4 regions of the Sphingobacterium sp. UDSM-2020 genome follow, and region 4 is predicted to be linked to each of the others. Evidence: riboswitches for the same ligand, from Rfam matches in the RefSeq annotation. Region 4 holds a riboswitch; each other region holds the start of a gene.
The links. A riboswitch is a leader RNA that binds a small molecule or an ion and turns the genes downstream of it on or off. The one in region 4 is predicted to bind S-adenosylmethionine.

Region 1 (3,180 bases), 1.6 Mb from region 4:
GGCACGGATCAATGAAGTATTACGTTTTAAAAGCAACATGGATTCGGGAATGTTCTTACCAGCTCAATTAGCAGCGGCCAAGGCATTGCAGTTGGATCAAACATGGTATCAAGATTTAAATGCAATCTATCACGAAAGAAGACAGTTGGTTTTCGAAATCATGAACCTGTTGGGCTGTACATATAAAAAGAATCAGGTCGGTTTATTTGTGTGGGCCAAAATTCCAGATAATTACGAATCAGGCTACACGTTAAGTGATGAGGTATTAGATCTATCACGTGTCTTTATTACTCCCGGAGGTATATTCGGAAGTGCTGGAAACACCTATATTAGAATAAGTTTATGTGCCTCAGTTGAAGTATTAAAAGAAGCAATTGCTAGAATAGAACAAGCAAAACAAACGAATTAAGATTGAAATAACATGATGAATATAGCCATTATTGGCGTCGGTTTAATTGGTGGCTCCGTCGCCATGAAACTAAAAGAAAAAAAATTCTGTGATCAGGTTTTTGGTGTTGACAAAAGCGATGCTAATCTAACGAAAGCATTGCAAATAGGCTTCATTGATCAAAAGGCAACATTAGAGGAAGCTTTAGAAAAATGTAAAGTGATCATTCTCACAGCTCCAGTTGATGCGATAATCACATTAGCGCCCAAATTATTGGACCTCGTAAAAGATCAAGTCATCATTGACATGGGCTCTACCAAACTAAATATTTTACAGTTAATCTCGGAACACCCTAATCGTGGCCGCTATGTTGCCGCCCATCCAATGGCTGGTACCGAATATTCAGGCCCCGAAGCAGCATTACCAAATTTGTTTAAAGATAAAATGATGGTTTACGTTGAGGCATTTAAATCTGATGAAGATGCGTTCGAATTAACAGATTCCATTACCGAACAACTGGAAATGCGGACGTCATTTATGACTGCAGAGGAGCATGATACACACACAGCCTATGTTTCCCATATTTCTCACCTGACTTCTTTTGCTCTAGCGCTAACTGTTTTAGAGAAAGAGAAATCGCAGGGTCGAATATTTGAATTGGCAGGATCTGGTTTTGAATCAACGGTACGCTTAGCAAAAAGCTCACCGGATATGTGGACACCTATTTTCAAACAAAACAGAGTTAATGTACTCGAAGTGTTAGAGGAAAACATCAAGCAGCTGCAGGCTTTAAAAGATGCCATCCAAGATGAAAATTACACTCAATTACACAAATTAATTAAAAAATCAAATAAGATTAAACGTATTATTAAATAAAACCCACTTGCTCCAACCGGCAAAGGCGAATTATTGTTTCATACAAAGTAATTAGAAGAAAGCATAGGAACTCGCAAGGTTCCTATTTTCTTTTTTATAAAAAAAGATCACAGGATCATCGATCTGCTGTTGTCTGTTTAACACCGTATATTTCAGTTATATTGCTTTCAATTACTGATATGGATTTCATCCACGACGTATAAACATATCGGAATAAATAAATGCTGCCCCATCAACTACCAATACTTACATAATAGTGAGAGTTTACGATCAATTACGAGTAGAATTAGAAGTATTTTCTAAGAAATAGCATAAAATATTTTGGTTTGTAAAAAGCAAGGCATATATTTGCATCGTAGTTCAAATAGAAATACATCTAATCAACACCTCTTAATCAGGTCTTGATTTATAAAGAAGTGGCGAGAGACTGGCTCAATGACCCACTGGCAACCTTCAAAATACGTTTGAAAAGGTGCCAATTCCTGTCCAAAGTAATATTGCTTTGGAGGATATAAATGAAACGACAAATGATAATAACATTACAACAAAACAAGAAGGTAAATTCTAGCACCAACGTAACAGATACAAATATTCCATCAAAACAGATGCGAATGCTTTTGCACATGTTTACGTTTTCTTGTTAATCAATCTTTTTTAAAATTTATTGATTTCAAGTACATATCCATGTGCACAATCTCACCCCTATTTTTTATTAACGAATCTTCAACTAATTAATTATAACTACAATGTCTACAAATAAAAATTTAAAATTCGAAACACTTCAAGTGCATGCTGGTCAAGTTGCCGATCCAACAACTGGAGCGCGTGCAGTACCTATATACCAAACCAGTTCATACGTATTTGAAAATGCAGAACATGGAGCGAACTTATTTGCTTTAAAACAATTTGGAAACATCTATACACGTCTGATGAATCCAACAACAGATGTATTTGAGAAACGTATTGCTGCATTGGAAGGCGGTATCGCCGCTGTAGCAGTCGCTTCTGGACAGGCTGCACAATTCATTGCATTAAATAATATCGTAGAAGCTGGTGAAAATTTTGTTTCCAGCAGTAATGTATACGGTGGTACATATAATCAATTTAAAGTAGCATTTAAAAGAATTGGTATTGAAGTACGTTTTACTAAAGAAACAACTGCCGAGGAGTTTGAATCACTAATCGATGAAAACACAAAAGCTTTATACCTAGAAACAATTGGAAACCCAAGTTACGATATTCCAGATTTTGATAAGATAGCAGCTGTTGCTAGAAAACATGACTTACCACTTATCGTAGACAATACTTTTGGAGCTGGTGGATATCTATTTAAACCTCTTGAACACGGCGCTTCTGTAGTTGTAGAGTCTGCAACAAAATGGATTGGTGGTCACGGTACAAGTATTGGTGGTGTCATCGTAGATGGTGGTACTTACAACTGGGGAAATGGTAAATTCAAACAGTTTTCTGAACCTTCAGAAGGATACCATGGATTAGTTTTTTCAGATGTTTTTGGCGTTAATGGCCCATTTGGAAACATTCAATTTGCAATCCGCGCACGTGTTGAAGGACTACGTGATTTTGGACCAGCTATTTCACCCTTCAATTCATTCCAATTAATCCAGGGCCTAGAAACATTATCACTTCGTGTTCAGCGTCATGTAGACAACACATTAGAAATTGCGAAATGGTTAGAAGCCCATCCGCAAGTGGAAAAAGTGAATTATCCAGGGTTAAAAAGCTCTCCTAGCTATGCAAATGCGCAAAAATATTTAAAAAATGGATATGGTGCTGTTCTTTCATTTCAAATAAAAGGTGACGTGACAAAAGCCGATGCTTTTATCGATAGCTTAGAGCTAATAAGTCATCTCGCAAATGTGGGTGATACGAAATCATTGATCATACACCCTGCGGCG
Region 2 (3,180 bases), 2.2 Mb from region 4:
GTTTTTAGTGAAGGCATAACCTGCTAATTGCTCTCCGAAGTACTCAACCATGTCATTACGTTCGAATTCACCATGAACTAATACATCGATATCCAATTGCTCCTGAAGACGGATTGTTCTTTCTGTCTCTTCTGCGATTTCTTTATCGTATTGTTCTTGAGAAATTGCGCCTTTTTTCAAATCAGCTCTCCATTTACGAACATCTTTAGTTTGTGGGAATGAACCAATTGTCGTTGTTGGAAATGCTGGAAGATTAAATTTCGCTTGTTGTGCTTCTTTACGAGCTAAGAAAGTAGATGTACGTTTAGCATCATCATCAGTGATATTTGCTGTACGTTCTTTAACTTCAGGCTTGTGGATTAAAGAAGATGTACGACGGTCTTCCGCAGCAGCCTTATTGGCTTCGAAACGCTCAGCTGTTTTTGCATCTACTTCGCCTTCAGCTAAGATCGCTAAATCTTTTACCTCTGCTAATTTTTGCTTAGCAAATGCCAACCAATTTTTAACTTCTTTAGGCAATGACTCTTCATTATCTTCATTGTCTAAATCGAAAGGTACGTGTAATAATGAACTCGAAGGTCCTACTAATACACGGTCTTTGCCTAAAGCATCAACAGCTTTTTTGATTTGTGCTAATGATTTTACGTAATCATTTTTCCAAATGTTGCGACCTTCAACTACACCCAAAGAAAGTGTTAATGAAGCCGGAACTTTGGCTAATATAGTGTCGAGTTGGTTTTCACCTCTTACTAAATCAACATGAACTGCGTAAACTGGTAAGTTTATAGCTGTTTCTTCGTTGTCACGTAAAGCCTCGAAATAAGTCGTTACAATAATTTTGATGTCTTTAGCAGCAGCAGCTAATTTAGTAAATACACGCGTGTATAGAGCACGTGTTGCATCATCAATATCTAAAGCTAAAAATGGCTCATCAATTTGTACATATTTTGCACCAGCGGTAGCCAATTTAGTTAAGATTTCTTCATATACAGGAACCAACTTATCGATTAAATCGATACGGTTGAAACCAGATTCTTTTTCTTTACCTAATAATAAGTATGAGATCGGGCCAATTAACACAGGCTTCGTTTCAATACCTAAAGATTTTGCTTCATTATATTCATTTAAGAATTTCTCTGAAGTCAATTTGAATTCTTGATTTTTCACGAATTCAGGTACGATGTAATGGTAGTTGGTGTCAAACCATTTTGTCATTTCCATTGCCGTTACGTCAACGCCATCTTGCTGGAAACCACGCGCCATTGCAAAGTAAAGGTCCAAATTGTATCCTTTATCTTCGTTATTTAAAAGTGATTGATATTGTGCAGGGATTGCACCTACAGTTAATGTCAAGTCTAAAACTTGGTCATAAAATGAAAAATCATTGGAAGGAATCAAATCGATGCCAGCATCTTTTTGAGTTTTCCAGTTGCCTTCACGGATTTTCAGTCCAGCCTGCAATAATTCTTGCGCGCTGATTTTTTTAGCCCAATATGCTTCATTGGCCTTTTTCAACTCGCGGAAGGCACCTACACGTGGGTAACCTAAGTTGTTCGTTAGTAACATAAATATAAAATTATTTTATTTGTTCAACCTTAACGAAGCAAGAAATTAGAAGGATTTTTTTTATTCGAAATAAAAAACGATCAAAAATTCTTGAATCTATTTACTAAATTTTTTGATTGCTTTTAGAGAGGAGGGCACAAGATATATTTTGTGTCTAGCTTATCATTCCCACTTTTTGATGGGGTAGAATGTAGCACCTTGTCAATTGACAGGTTGCTAAGGCTTCATTGGGTCTATTCCCTCTGCCTTTCTCTATAAGCGCTGTAAATATCGGAATTAGTTTTATAAAAACAAATATTTTGTAACTTTTATATAAAAATGATAATAAACCAAGGTTTAAAATTGGAAATTAGCAGACAAACCAATTTGTTTTCCATTGTAAAACGGTGTTGCCATCGTTAGGTAACTTGTTTTTTTTGATTGCAAGTGTTTATCAAATAATGGTAATAGCCAGTATGCAATTTTTGTTCCCATAATACCAATACCAGCTCCCATGGCGACGTCAGAAAACCAATGTTTATGATTATACATTCTCAGGTAACCTGTTCCCGCCGCAATTGTATAGCCTGCAATACCATACCAAATGGATTGATCTTTATATTCTTGCCATAGAATTTCTGCACCGGTAAAAGGTACAGCAGTATGTCCTGAAGGAAAAGATTCTTGATCTGCGCGATCAGGTCTCCAAGTAGGTGTCGTTTTTTTTATGGTATAAACTGCTGATAAGGTGATTGCATGGGCAATCGAACTTACCACTAAGCGTTGTTTTAAATTGTGCTTACTTGGTATTCCGAGTAAGTCAAGCCCAAAGACAGCGGCAGAAGGAATGAAAACGCTAACATTATCAAGTTTAAAAGTTTTGGACGGATCATTATTAATTGAATTGTTTATTTGTTGATCCTTATGTTTGAGGTATGGGCTATTTAATGAGATTACTCCGTAAGTCATTAAAGCCACAGGAACTATTAATTGCTTATAATTTATTGTCTTAGCATTGGTTTCAAAATCTTGATTATCATTTTGTAAAGTATCTTTTTGCGCATAAAGCGATGTAGAAGAGCAAAAGATTGAAAGGATTAAAAAAAATCGAATTGATAGTTTCATTGTTGCAAGATAAACAAAAAGAGATGTTTTAACATCTCTTTATTATTCTAGTAATTGTGTATTAGCTAACCAATAATTTATAGCCTTTTCCATGTACATTGACAATTTCAACTTTGGGATCATCTCGTAGGTATTTTCTCAATTTGCTTAAGAAAACGTCCATACTCCGGCCTGTAAAGTAATTGTCATCATGCCAAATTTTTAAAAGGGCTTCTTCTCGAGTCAGTACATCATTCTTTTTTAGACAAAGTAGACGTAATAATTCCGCTTCTTTCGTTGATAGTTTTTGTTGCACACCTTTATGCGCAATTTGTTGACTTGTATAGTCGAAGAAGTACTCTCCAATCTCAAATTTATCGCTTACAACCTGATCATCTTTCTCTCTTACAACACGCTTAAGCAATGCATTTATGCGAAGGAGCAATTCTTCCACTCGAAATGGTTTTGTGATATAATCATCGCCACCAAGTTCAAATGCTTCTGTTTTATCTTCCATCATACCTTTTGCAG
Region 3 (3,180 bases), 1.2 Mb from region 4:
TAGCATTAGCCCTTAGCAATACCATAGTAAAAGAGCTATATCCTAATAAAATAAAACAAGTTGCCAAAATCGCTGTATTCAAAATAACTTTCCCTTTTCTTAAGGAGTAATATATGCCATAAATTAATGCCGATAAGATCATTATGACAAAAACGAATATGCCCGAGCCAAATCCTAATCCAAGTGTATTGACAAAAAACAAATCAAACTTGGCAGCAAATTTAATAAGGTACTGGATTATTCCCCACAGAATAATGGCCAATATTCCTAGTCCAATAAACAATGCTTTACTAATTCCCCAAAACGTTGTACGATCAGTTTTCTTAAAATAAATAATAAGTGCTATCGCTGGAATAACTAATAGATTCAATAAATGAACTCCAATTGAAAGTCCAATAATATAAGCGATGACAATAAGCCAACGATCTGCATGCGGTTTATTTGCACGGGCTTCCCATTTTAGAATTGCCCAGAATACGACTGCTGTACATAAGGATGACATCGCATAAACTTCAGATTCTACTGCTGAATACCAGAATGTATCGGAGAAACTGTAAGCTAAAGCTCCCACCATGCCTGCTCCCATTATTTTAATCAGGTGATTTTTATCATTGGATTGATGATCAGATTGGATAATTTTTCTTGCTAATGCTGTTATGGTCCAAAACAAAAACATAACTGTCAAACCACTGCATATAGCAGAACCCACATTCATCCAAAATGCAATCTGAGCTAAATTTCCTAAAGCAAAATTTGAAAATATATTCTGCAACATTAGAAACAAAGGTGCTCCAGGCTGATGAACAATCTGAAGTTTATATGCTGATGCAATAAATTCACCAGTATCCCACCAGCTTGTTGTTCGCTCTGCTGTGATAATGAAAACGGATGTTGCTATGATGGCACATAGCCAACCTAACACGTTGTTTACTTTCTTATAATCCATGAATGATTCAGGTTTAATTGATTATTTGATAAATCAAATTAATTTTCAATTAAATATAATAAAAAGAGATTTCATTTGAGGGTGATTAACTTTTTTTAACAAAAATCGAAACGCATAAAAAAGCCTGCTATAATGTGATAGCAGGCTTTTTTATACGATATAAGTCTTAGAATAACTTTTCTACAATACTTTTAGTCGGTCCAGGATTACTCATGGTATAAAAATGTAAAACTGGCGCACCAAAGTCAATTAATTCTTTACATTGTTGTACCAACCACTCTTCTCCGACTTGTCTCACGTCTGCATTATTTTTACATCCGGATACTGCTTCACTCAATTCCTCTGGAATATCCAAATGAAAAATTTTCGGAAGCGTAATCAGTTGTTTTTTTGTTGTCAATGGTTTTAAACCTGGTATAATTGGAATATGAATATCATTTTCCCTGCACTTATTGACAAACTCTTTATATTTTTCAACATTAAAGAACATTTGTGTAACAATAAACTCAGCCCCCATCTCAACCTTCTTTTTTAACCATTTAAAATCGGTATTAAAATTTGGCGCTTCGAAGTGTTTTTCAGGATATCCTGCAACGCCAATACAAAAGTTGGTCTTTTCTGAAATCGCAATATCCTCATGTAAGTACTGTCCTTGGTTCATATCGGCAACCTGCTGTAAAAGATCTGTTGCAAATGCATGACCACCTTCTGTTGGTATGAAATCAGGATCGCCTTTTCTTGCATCACCTCTCAATACGAGCACATTGTCAATACCCAAGAAGTTCAAATCTATCAAAGCATTTTCAGTTTCCTCTTTTGTGAAACCACCACAGATAAGATGTGGTACAGCATCCACTTTATACTTATTCATAATAGCGGCACAAATTGCAACAGTCCCTGGACGTTTACGATAAGCCACACGTTCTAATAAACCGCTCTCGTGCTTCTTATACATGTAGTCTTCTCTATGATAAGTCACATCGATAAAGGGAGGCTTGAATTCCATAAGTGCATCCATTGTTTTAAAAATACTTTGGATACCTTGCCCCTTAGCTGGTGGCAACAGTTCAAAAGAAAACAAAGTTTTTCCTTTGGCATTACTGATATGATCAACGATTTTCATTAATATTTTTTAAAGTGATTTTGGTTGGCTTACATCGAAATGCACAAGTGGACTTGTTTCAACTTATCTTTCCCAGCTCTGAGTTGGGGTAGAATGTAGCACCTTATAAAATAACAGGTTGCTAAGGCTTCATTGGGTCTATTCCCTCGGCCTTTCTCTATAAGCATCGGCTAATATCGGCAATAGAAATTTATAATCAAAATAATATTAAGGTCATGCCTAAAAAAATGCCCCAATAAAACGTTTATTAAAATGGATTTCTTTAAATAAAAAAGAGTTACTGCATATAACTACAGTAACTCCTTTTTATTAATCTGTATATCGTGAAGACTTTAAATCTCCTTATATAGCTCAACCAATCCATCTGGTAAATCAACCTCTAAAACTTTATCCTCTGAATCAATTCCTAGCATAAGATCGTCATTTAATGGGAACATCAATTCTTTTCCATTAAAGTCTACTGTTGCTATAAATTGCTGAGGCATTTCCTGTACATGTTTAATCTCTCCTAATTCTCCATGAACTTCATCAATCACCAAGTATCCAATTAAATCCGTATATCTAAAATCATCAGGATCACGCTCTGGCATTTTATCATTTGGAAGGTATATTTTCTTACGCACTAAAGGTTGTGCTTTATCAATATGATCGACGTCTTCTAAATTTAAATAGGCTGTACTATTTGATTGGTATTTGATATTGTCGACAAAGTAAGGCACTAATTTTTTATTCACTTCAGCAAATAAAACATCAAAGTCTAAATCTTGATAATCTTCAAATTCAAAAAAAAGCTGAAGCTCACCTTTTAATCCACGTGTTTTGCTAATATAACCGATGTAAAAACTTTCTTCTATGGTCATGTTCTAATTTGAAAGTGCAAATTTAAAAATATAAATATATAAATACAGTACTTCGTAGGTATAGCAACTACATTCTTAAAAAAAAGCCGGATCAAAATTGAACCGGCTTTCTTGATACTGTATGAAAGAAAAATTAACCTTCAGTTTCTTCTGCAGCAGGAGCTTCAGTTTCTTCAGCAGGAGTTTCTTCTACAACTGGCGCATTTTTAGCGGCAATAGCAGCAGCTTTTTCTTCTTTTTTCTTAGCTTCA
Region 4 (3,180 bases):
GTAGCCAAATATGGAATTTTGATTATTATTCTAACATTTGCAGCACTGTTTTTCACAGAAATTATAAAAAAACAACGCATACATCTTATACAGTATATGCTGATTGGTTTTGCTATGGTACTCTTTTACTCACTGCTTCTTTCCATTAGTGAGCATCTGGGTTTCAACCTCGCTTACCTACTAGCCGCATTAGCTACTATTATTCTTATCGCTTCATTCATTAAATCTATTACCAATGATAGCAGGTCTGCACTTATCTTTTCTGGAATACTTTCCATTTTCTATAGTTTCATATTTATCTTAATGCAATTACGTGATTATTCACTCATAGTGGGTACAATAGGTATATTTATCATATTGGCAATTTTAATGCGCATATCCACAAAGATCAATTGGTATCAATACGATAAACGATGAGATTGGCAACAGAAGGTATCAAGATATATTTAACATATATCTTGATACTCCTTAAAAGAAAATAATAAGATATGGTATATCTTATTAAATTTATACACACCCCCCATATACAGAATCTGAAAACTCATCATTAAGCATATCGTAGAAACCGACATAGATATGTACTTGTTCATCGCTATTGAACAGCTGATGTTCCCATACCATTTTGCCTTCGTTTGAGATCGCCGCACCCTCGTTCAAAGCAGCGTACTTTTCTATAACATATGCCAGGACAACCACCGCAGCTGAATAACCTTTACATGCATCCTTATTCCATTCGACATGAAGTTTATTATCCTTCCGCTCTACCTTAATAAGCAGCGGTGGTGTCATATCTCCTCGGAAAACTAATACTTTTTCAGGATTAATATAGGGCATGTTGTCTGCATCATAATCGATCGCATTATTGAATAAATAGGATTGAGCTGATTGAAAAGCCCCAACACGGCTACCTTTAGGGGCTATATTTTTATAACCAAACGCAATCGGTTTTTTAACATATGTCAAAAATTGGGATACGACCTTCATCCGCATGCGATTAATGATCGTTAACTTACTTGGAGCTCTTTTTATAACAAATGGTAGAGAGCGGATAACGGATTGTCCATTTAACTGATACCCTACTACGTTTCCGACTTTACCCGAAAAGGGTCCATTTATTCCTGCTTTTAATATTGCCATATTACTAGGTTATATTGGAAATTGGTTAAGATGCATGACCTACTAAGATTACATCTATATATCATGCTGTTCTAATATAATAATTAAAGTGATAATATAGAAGTTATAAAGAGGTTAAATAGAGGTTTTATAGTGCTTTACCTCTATAAACCCTCTAGAAACCCTCTATAATGACTCTAATATATCTCTAAATATAGTAATGAGATATATAGTTATGTAACCGTATTTTACTAGTAAGAGTATTACAATATCTAAGAGTGTAACACTCATATCACATCAGTTTGTATAACGAGACAGCACATACATAATGATCGGTCAAGATCCCTCCTTTTGAAGGGATAGGAGGGAAATACGCAATTAATGCTACTATTGATTATCAATTATACACGCTATTTGTGGAAACATAGCGTGTATAATTATTTAAATAATGGAAAAAAAACGTCAATCTCCTTCATAAAATTCTCATCATGAATTAATTATTTTAAAATAAATTTTGAAACAAAATAAAATCTACTAACTTTGTAGAGTATTCAGAATTGCACGTTGCAATACCAACCGAGTTACATAACCGCGGTGGTAAATTAATATGGGTTTCGACCAAAAATATCTGGATACAGTTTATGGTTTAATCCTTTAAATTTTTAAATTGTATGTCAACACCAAATCTTTATCAACATTTACTGGAAAAATTCAGTTATTATTCAATCAACGAACTGATACAGCTCAACAATGATACGGTATCGGAAAAAGGTTGGGGTTCTTCCAAATCTACATTCCGCACTGCGCTCATAAGTACTTTTTCTAAAAGAGGGCTAGATCTTTCCAACATCATTTCTAGAGAAGATGGTTTTACTTCCGTAAAGTATGTCGCAGTAAGATTAGAGGAAAATACGCTTATCCCGATTCTCCAATAAGAGCAAAGACAGCTTTAAAATTGCGTATTCACTCAGCGCTAAAAAGGTTAAATAGCCCTTCCTTTTTGAGCACTGAGTGAAGCTTTTTTTATCCAACTAATTCTATATAATTTTCAGTCACTAATATCAATGCTATGCTTTTTTTAATGCGCTAAGATAGTATTTTATAATTTCTCCAATTCCCTTCAATAGTTTAACACAAAGTGATATCGCGTCATTCTGAACAATTCCTTCACCTTGTTTTCTTTCTCCAATACTTTATTTAATATGTTAAATGATCTTAGATTTTGTATCTTGCCTGTTCATATTCGTATTCTTTATGAAAAAAAAATCTTTAATAACGCTTTCCATTTTATTATGCGCTTCGGCATCAATAGCTCAGGAAAACAAAGAAACCAAAATGGTTCTTAATATGGAAAACACCGCAAAAGCACCATTAGATCCGCAGACACTTTGGAAATTAGGCCGTGTTTCTGGAGAAGGAATTTCAACAGATGGAAAAACTTTAGTATATGGTGTCTCTAATTATGCTATAGAAACAAACAGTTCGGAAAAAAACCTTTACACATTATCCCTAGAAACAGGTAACACAGCTCCTCTAACAAGTGAAAAGGGCGGTGAGTCTGTCGTACAGATTACAGAAAATGGCGATATCATTTACTTGTTCAAAGGGCAACTTTGGAAAAAGAATAGATATAAAGGTGAAGCTATACAATTGACACACAGCGAAACTGATCTAGAAAATGTAAAGCTATCTCCAAATGGTCAATATATTTTATTTAGCAAAGCAGTTTTAATCAAAAAATATCACAGTACCGACAAATATCCTGATTTACCAAAATCTGACGCTTATGTTTTTGACAATCTTGACTACCGTCATTGGGACACGTTCAATAATGGAAAATTCAATCATCCATTTGTAGCCAGCTATAACAACGGTAAGATTGGCGAAGCAATTGATTTATTGCAGGATGAGCCTTTCTATAGCCCTCAAATGCCATTTGGCGGTTCTGAAGATTTTGAGTGGACACCAGATAGTAAAGCTGTGCTATATGTCAGTAAAAAAAGGTTTGGAACAGAGTATGCCGTGAGTACAAATACGGATATCTACCGCTATGATCTTACTTCT

Region 1: linked by a shared signal. The riboswitch ahead of JAZ75_RS20940 (O-acetylhomoserine aminocarboxypropyltransferase/cysteine synthase family protein) and the one ahead of JAZ75_RS14000 (hypothetical protein) in region 4 are both predicted to bind S-adenosylmethionine.
Region 2: linked by a shared signal. The riboswitch ahead of metE (5-methyltetrahydropteroyltriglutamate--homocysteine S-methyltransferase) and the one ahead of JAZ75_RS14000 (hypothetical protein) in region 4 are both predicted to bind S-adenosylmethionine.
Region 3: linked by a shared signal. The riboswitch ahead of metF (methylenetetrahydrofolate reductase [NAD(P)H]) and the one ahead of JAZ75_RS14000 (hypothetical protein) in region 4 are both predicted to bind S-adenosylmethionine.

The regions. Positions count from the first base shown of each region.
Region 1 is NZ_CP066166.1:4,961,842-4,965,021, forward strand. Features, by position in the region: gene JAZ75_RS20930 (pyridoxal phosphate-dependent aminotransferase) at 1-409, shown strand, start outside; gene JAZ75_RS20935 (prephenate dehydrogenase) at 422-1,264, shown strand; SAM riboswitch class I at 1,668-1,782, shown strand; gene JAZ75_RS20940 (O-acetylhomoserine aminocarboxypropyltransferase/cysteine synthase family protein) at 2,011-3,180, shown strand, end outside.
Region 2 is NZ_CP066166.1:1,092,382-1,095,561, reverse strand. Features, by position in the region: gene metE (5-methyltetrahydropteroyltriglutamate--homocysteine S-methyltransferase) at 1-1,566, opposite strand, end outside; SAM riboswitch class I at 1,723-1,827, opposite strand; gene JAZ75_RS04675 (phosphatase PAP2 family protein) at 1,903-2,670, opposite strand; gene JAZ75_RS04670 (response regulator transcription factor) at 2,732-3,180, opposite strand, start outside.
Region 3 is NZ_CP066166.1:2,163,166-2,166,345, reverse strand. Features, by position in the region: gene JAZ75_RS09245 (protein O-mannosyl-transferase family) at 1-946, opposite strand, end outside; gene metF (methylenetetrahydrofolate reductase [NAD(P)H]) at 1,113-2,069, opposite strand; SAM riboswitch class I at 2,130-2,235, opposite strand; gene rimM (ribosome maturation factor RimM) at 2,402-2,929, opposite strand; gene JAZ75_RS09230 (30S ribosomal protein S16) at 3,063-3,180, opposite strand, start outside.
Region 4 is NZ_CP066166.1:3,328,200-3,331,379, reverse strand. Features, by position in the region: gene creD (cell envelope integrity protein CreD) at 1-417, shown strand, start outside; gene JAZ75_RS14005 (DUF6266 family protein) at 508-1,137, opposite strand; SAM-I-IV-variant riboswitch at 1,659-1,752, shown strand; gene JAZ75_RS14000 (hypothetical protein) at 1,788-2,051, shown strand; gene JAZ75_RS13995 (S9 family peptidase) at 2,371-3,180, shown strand, end outside.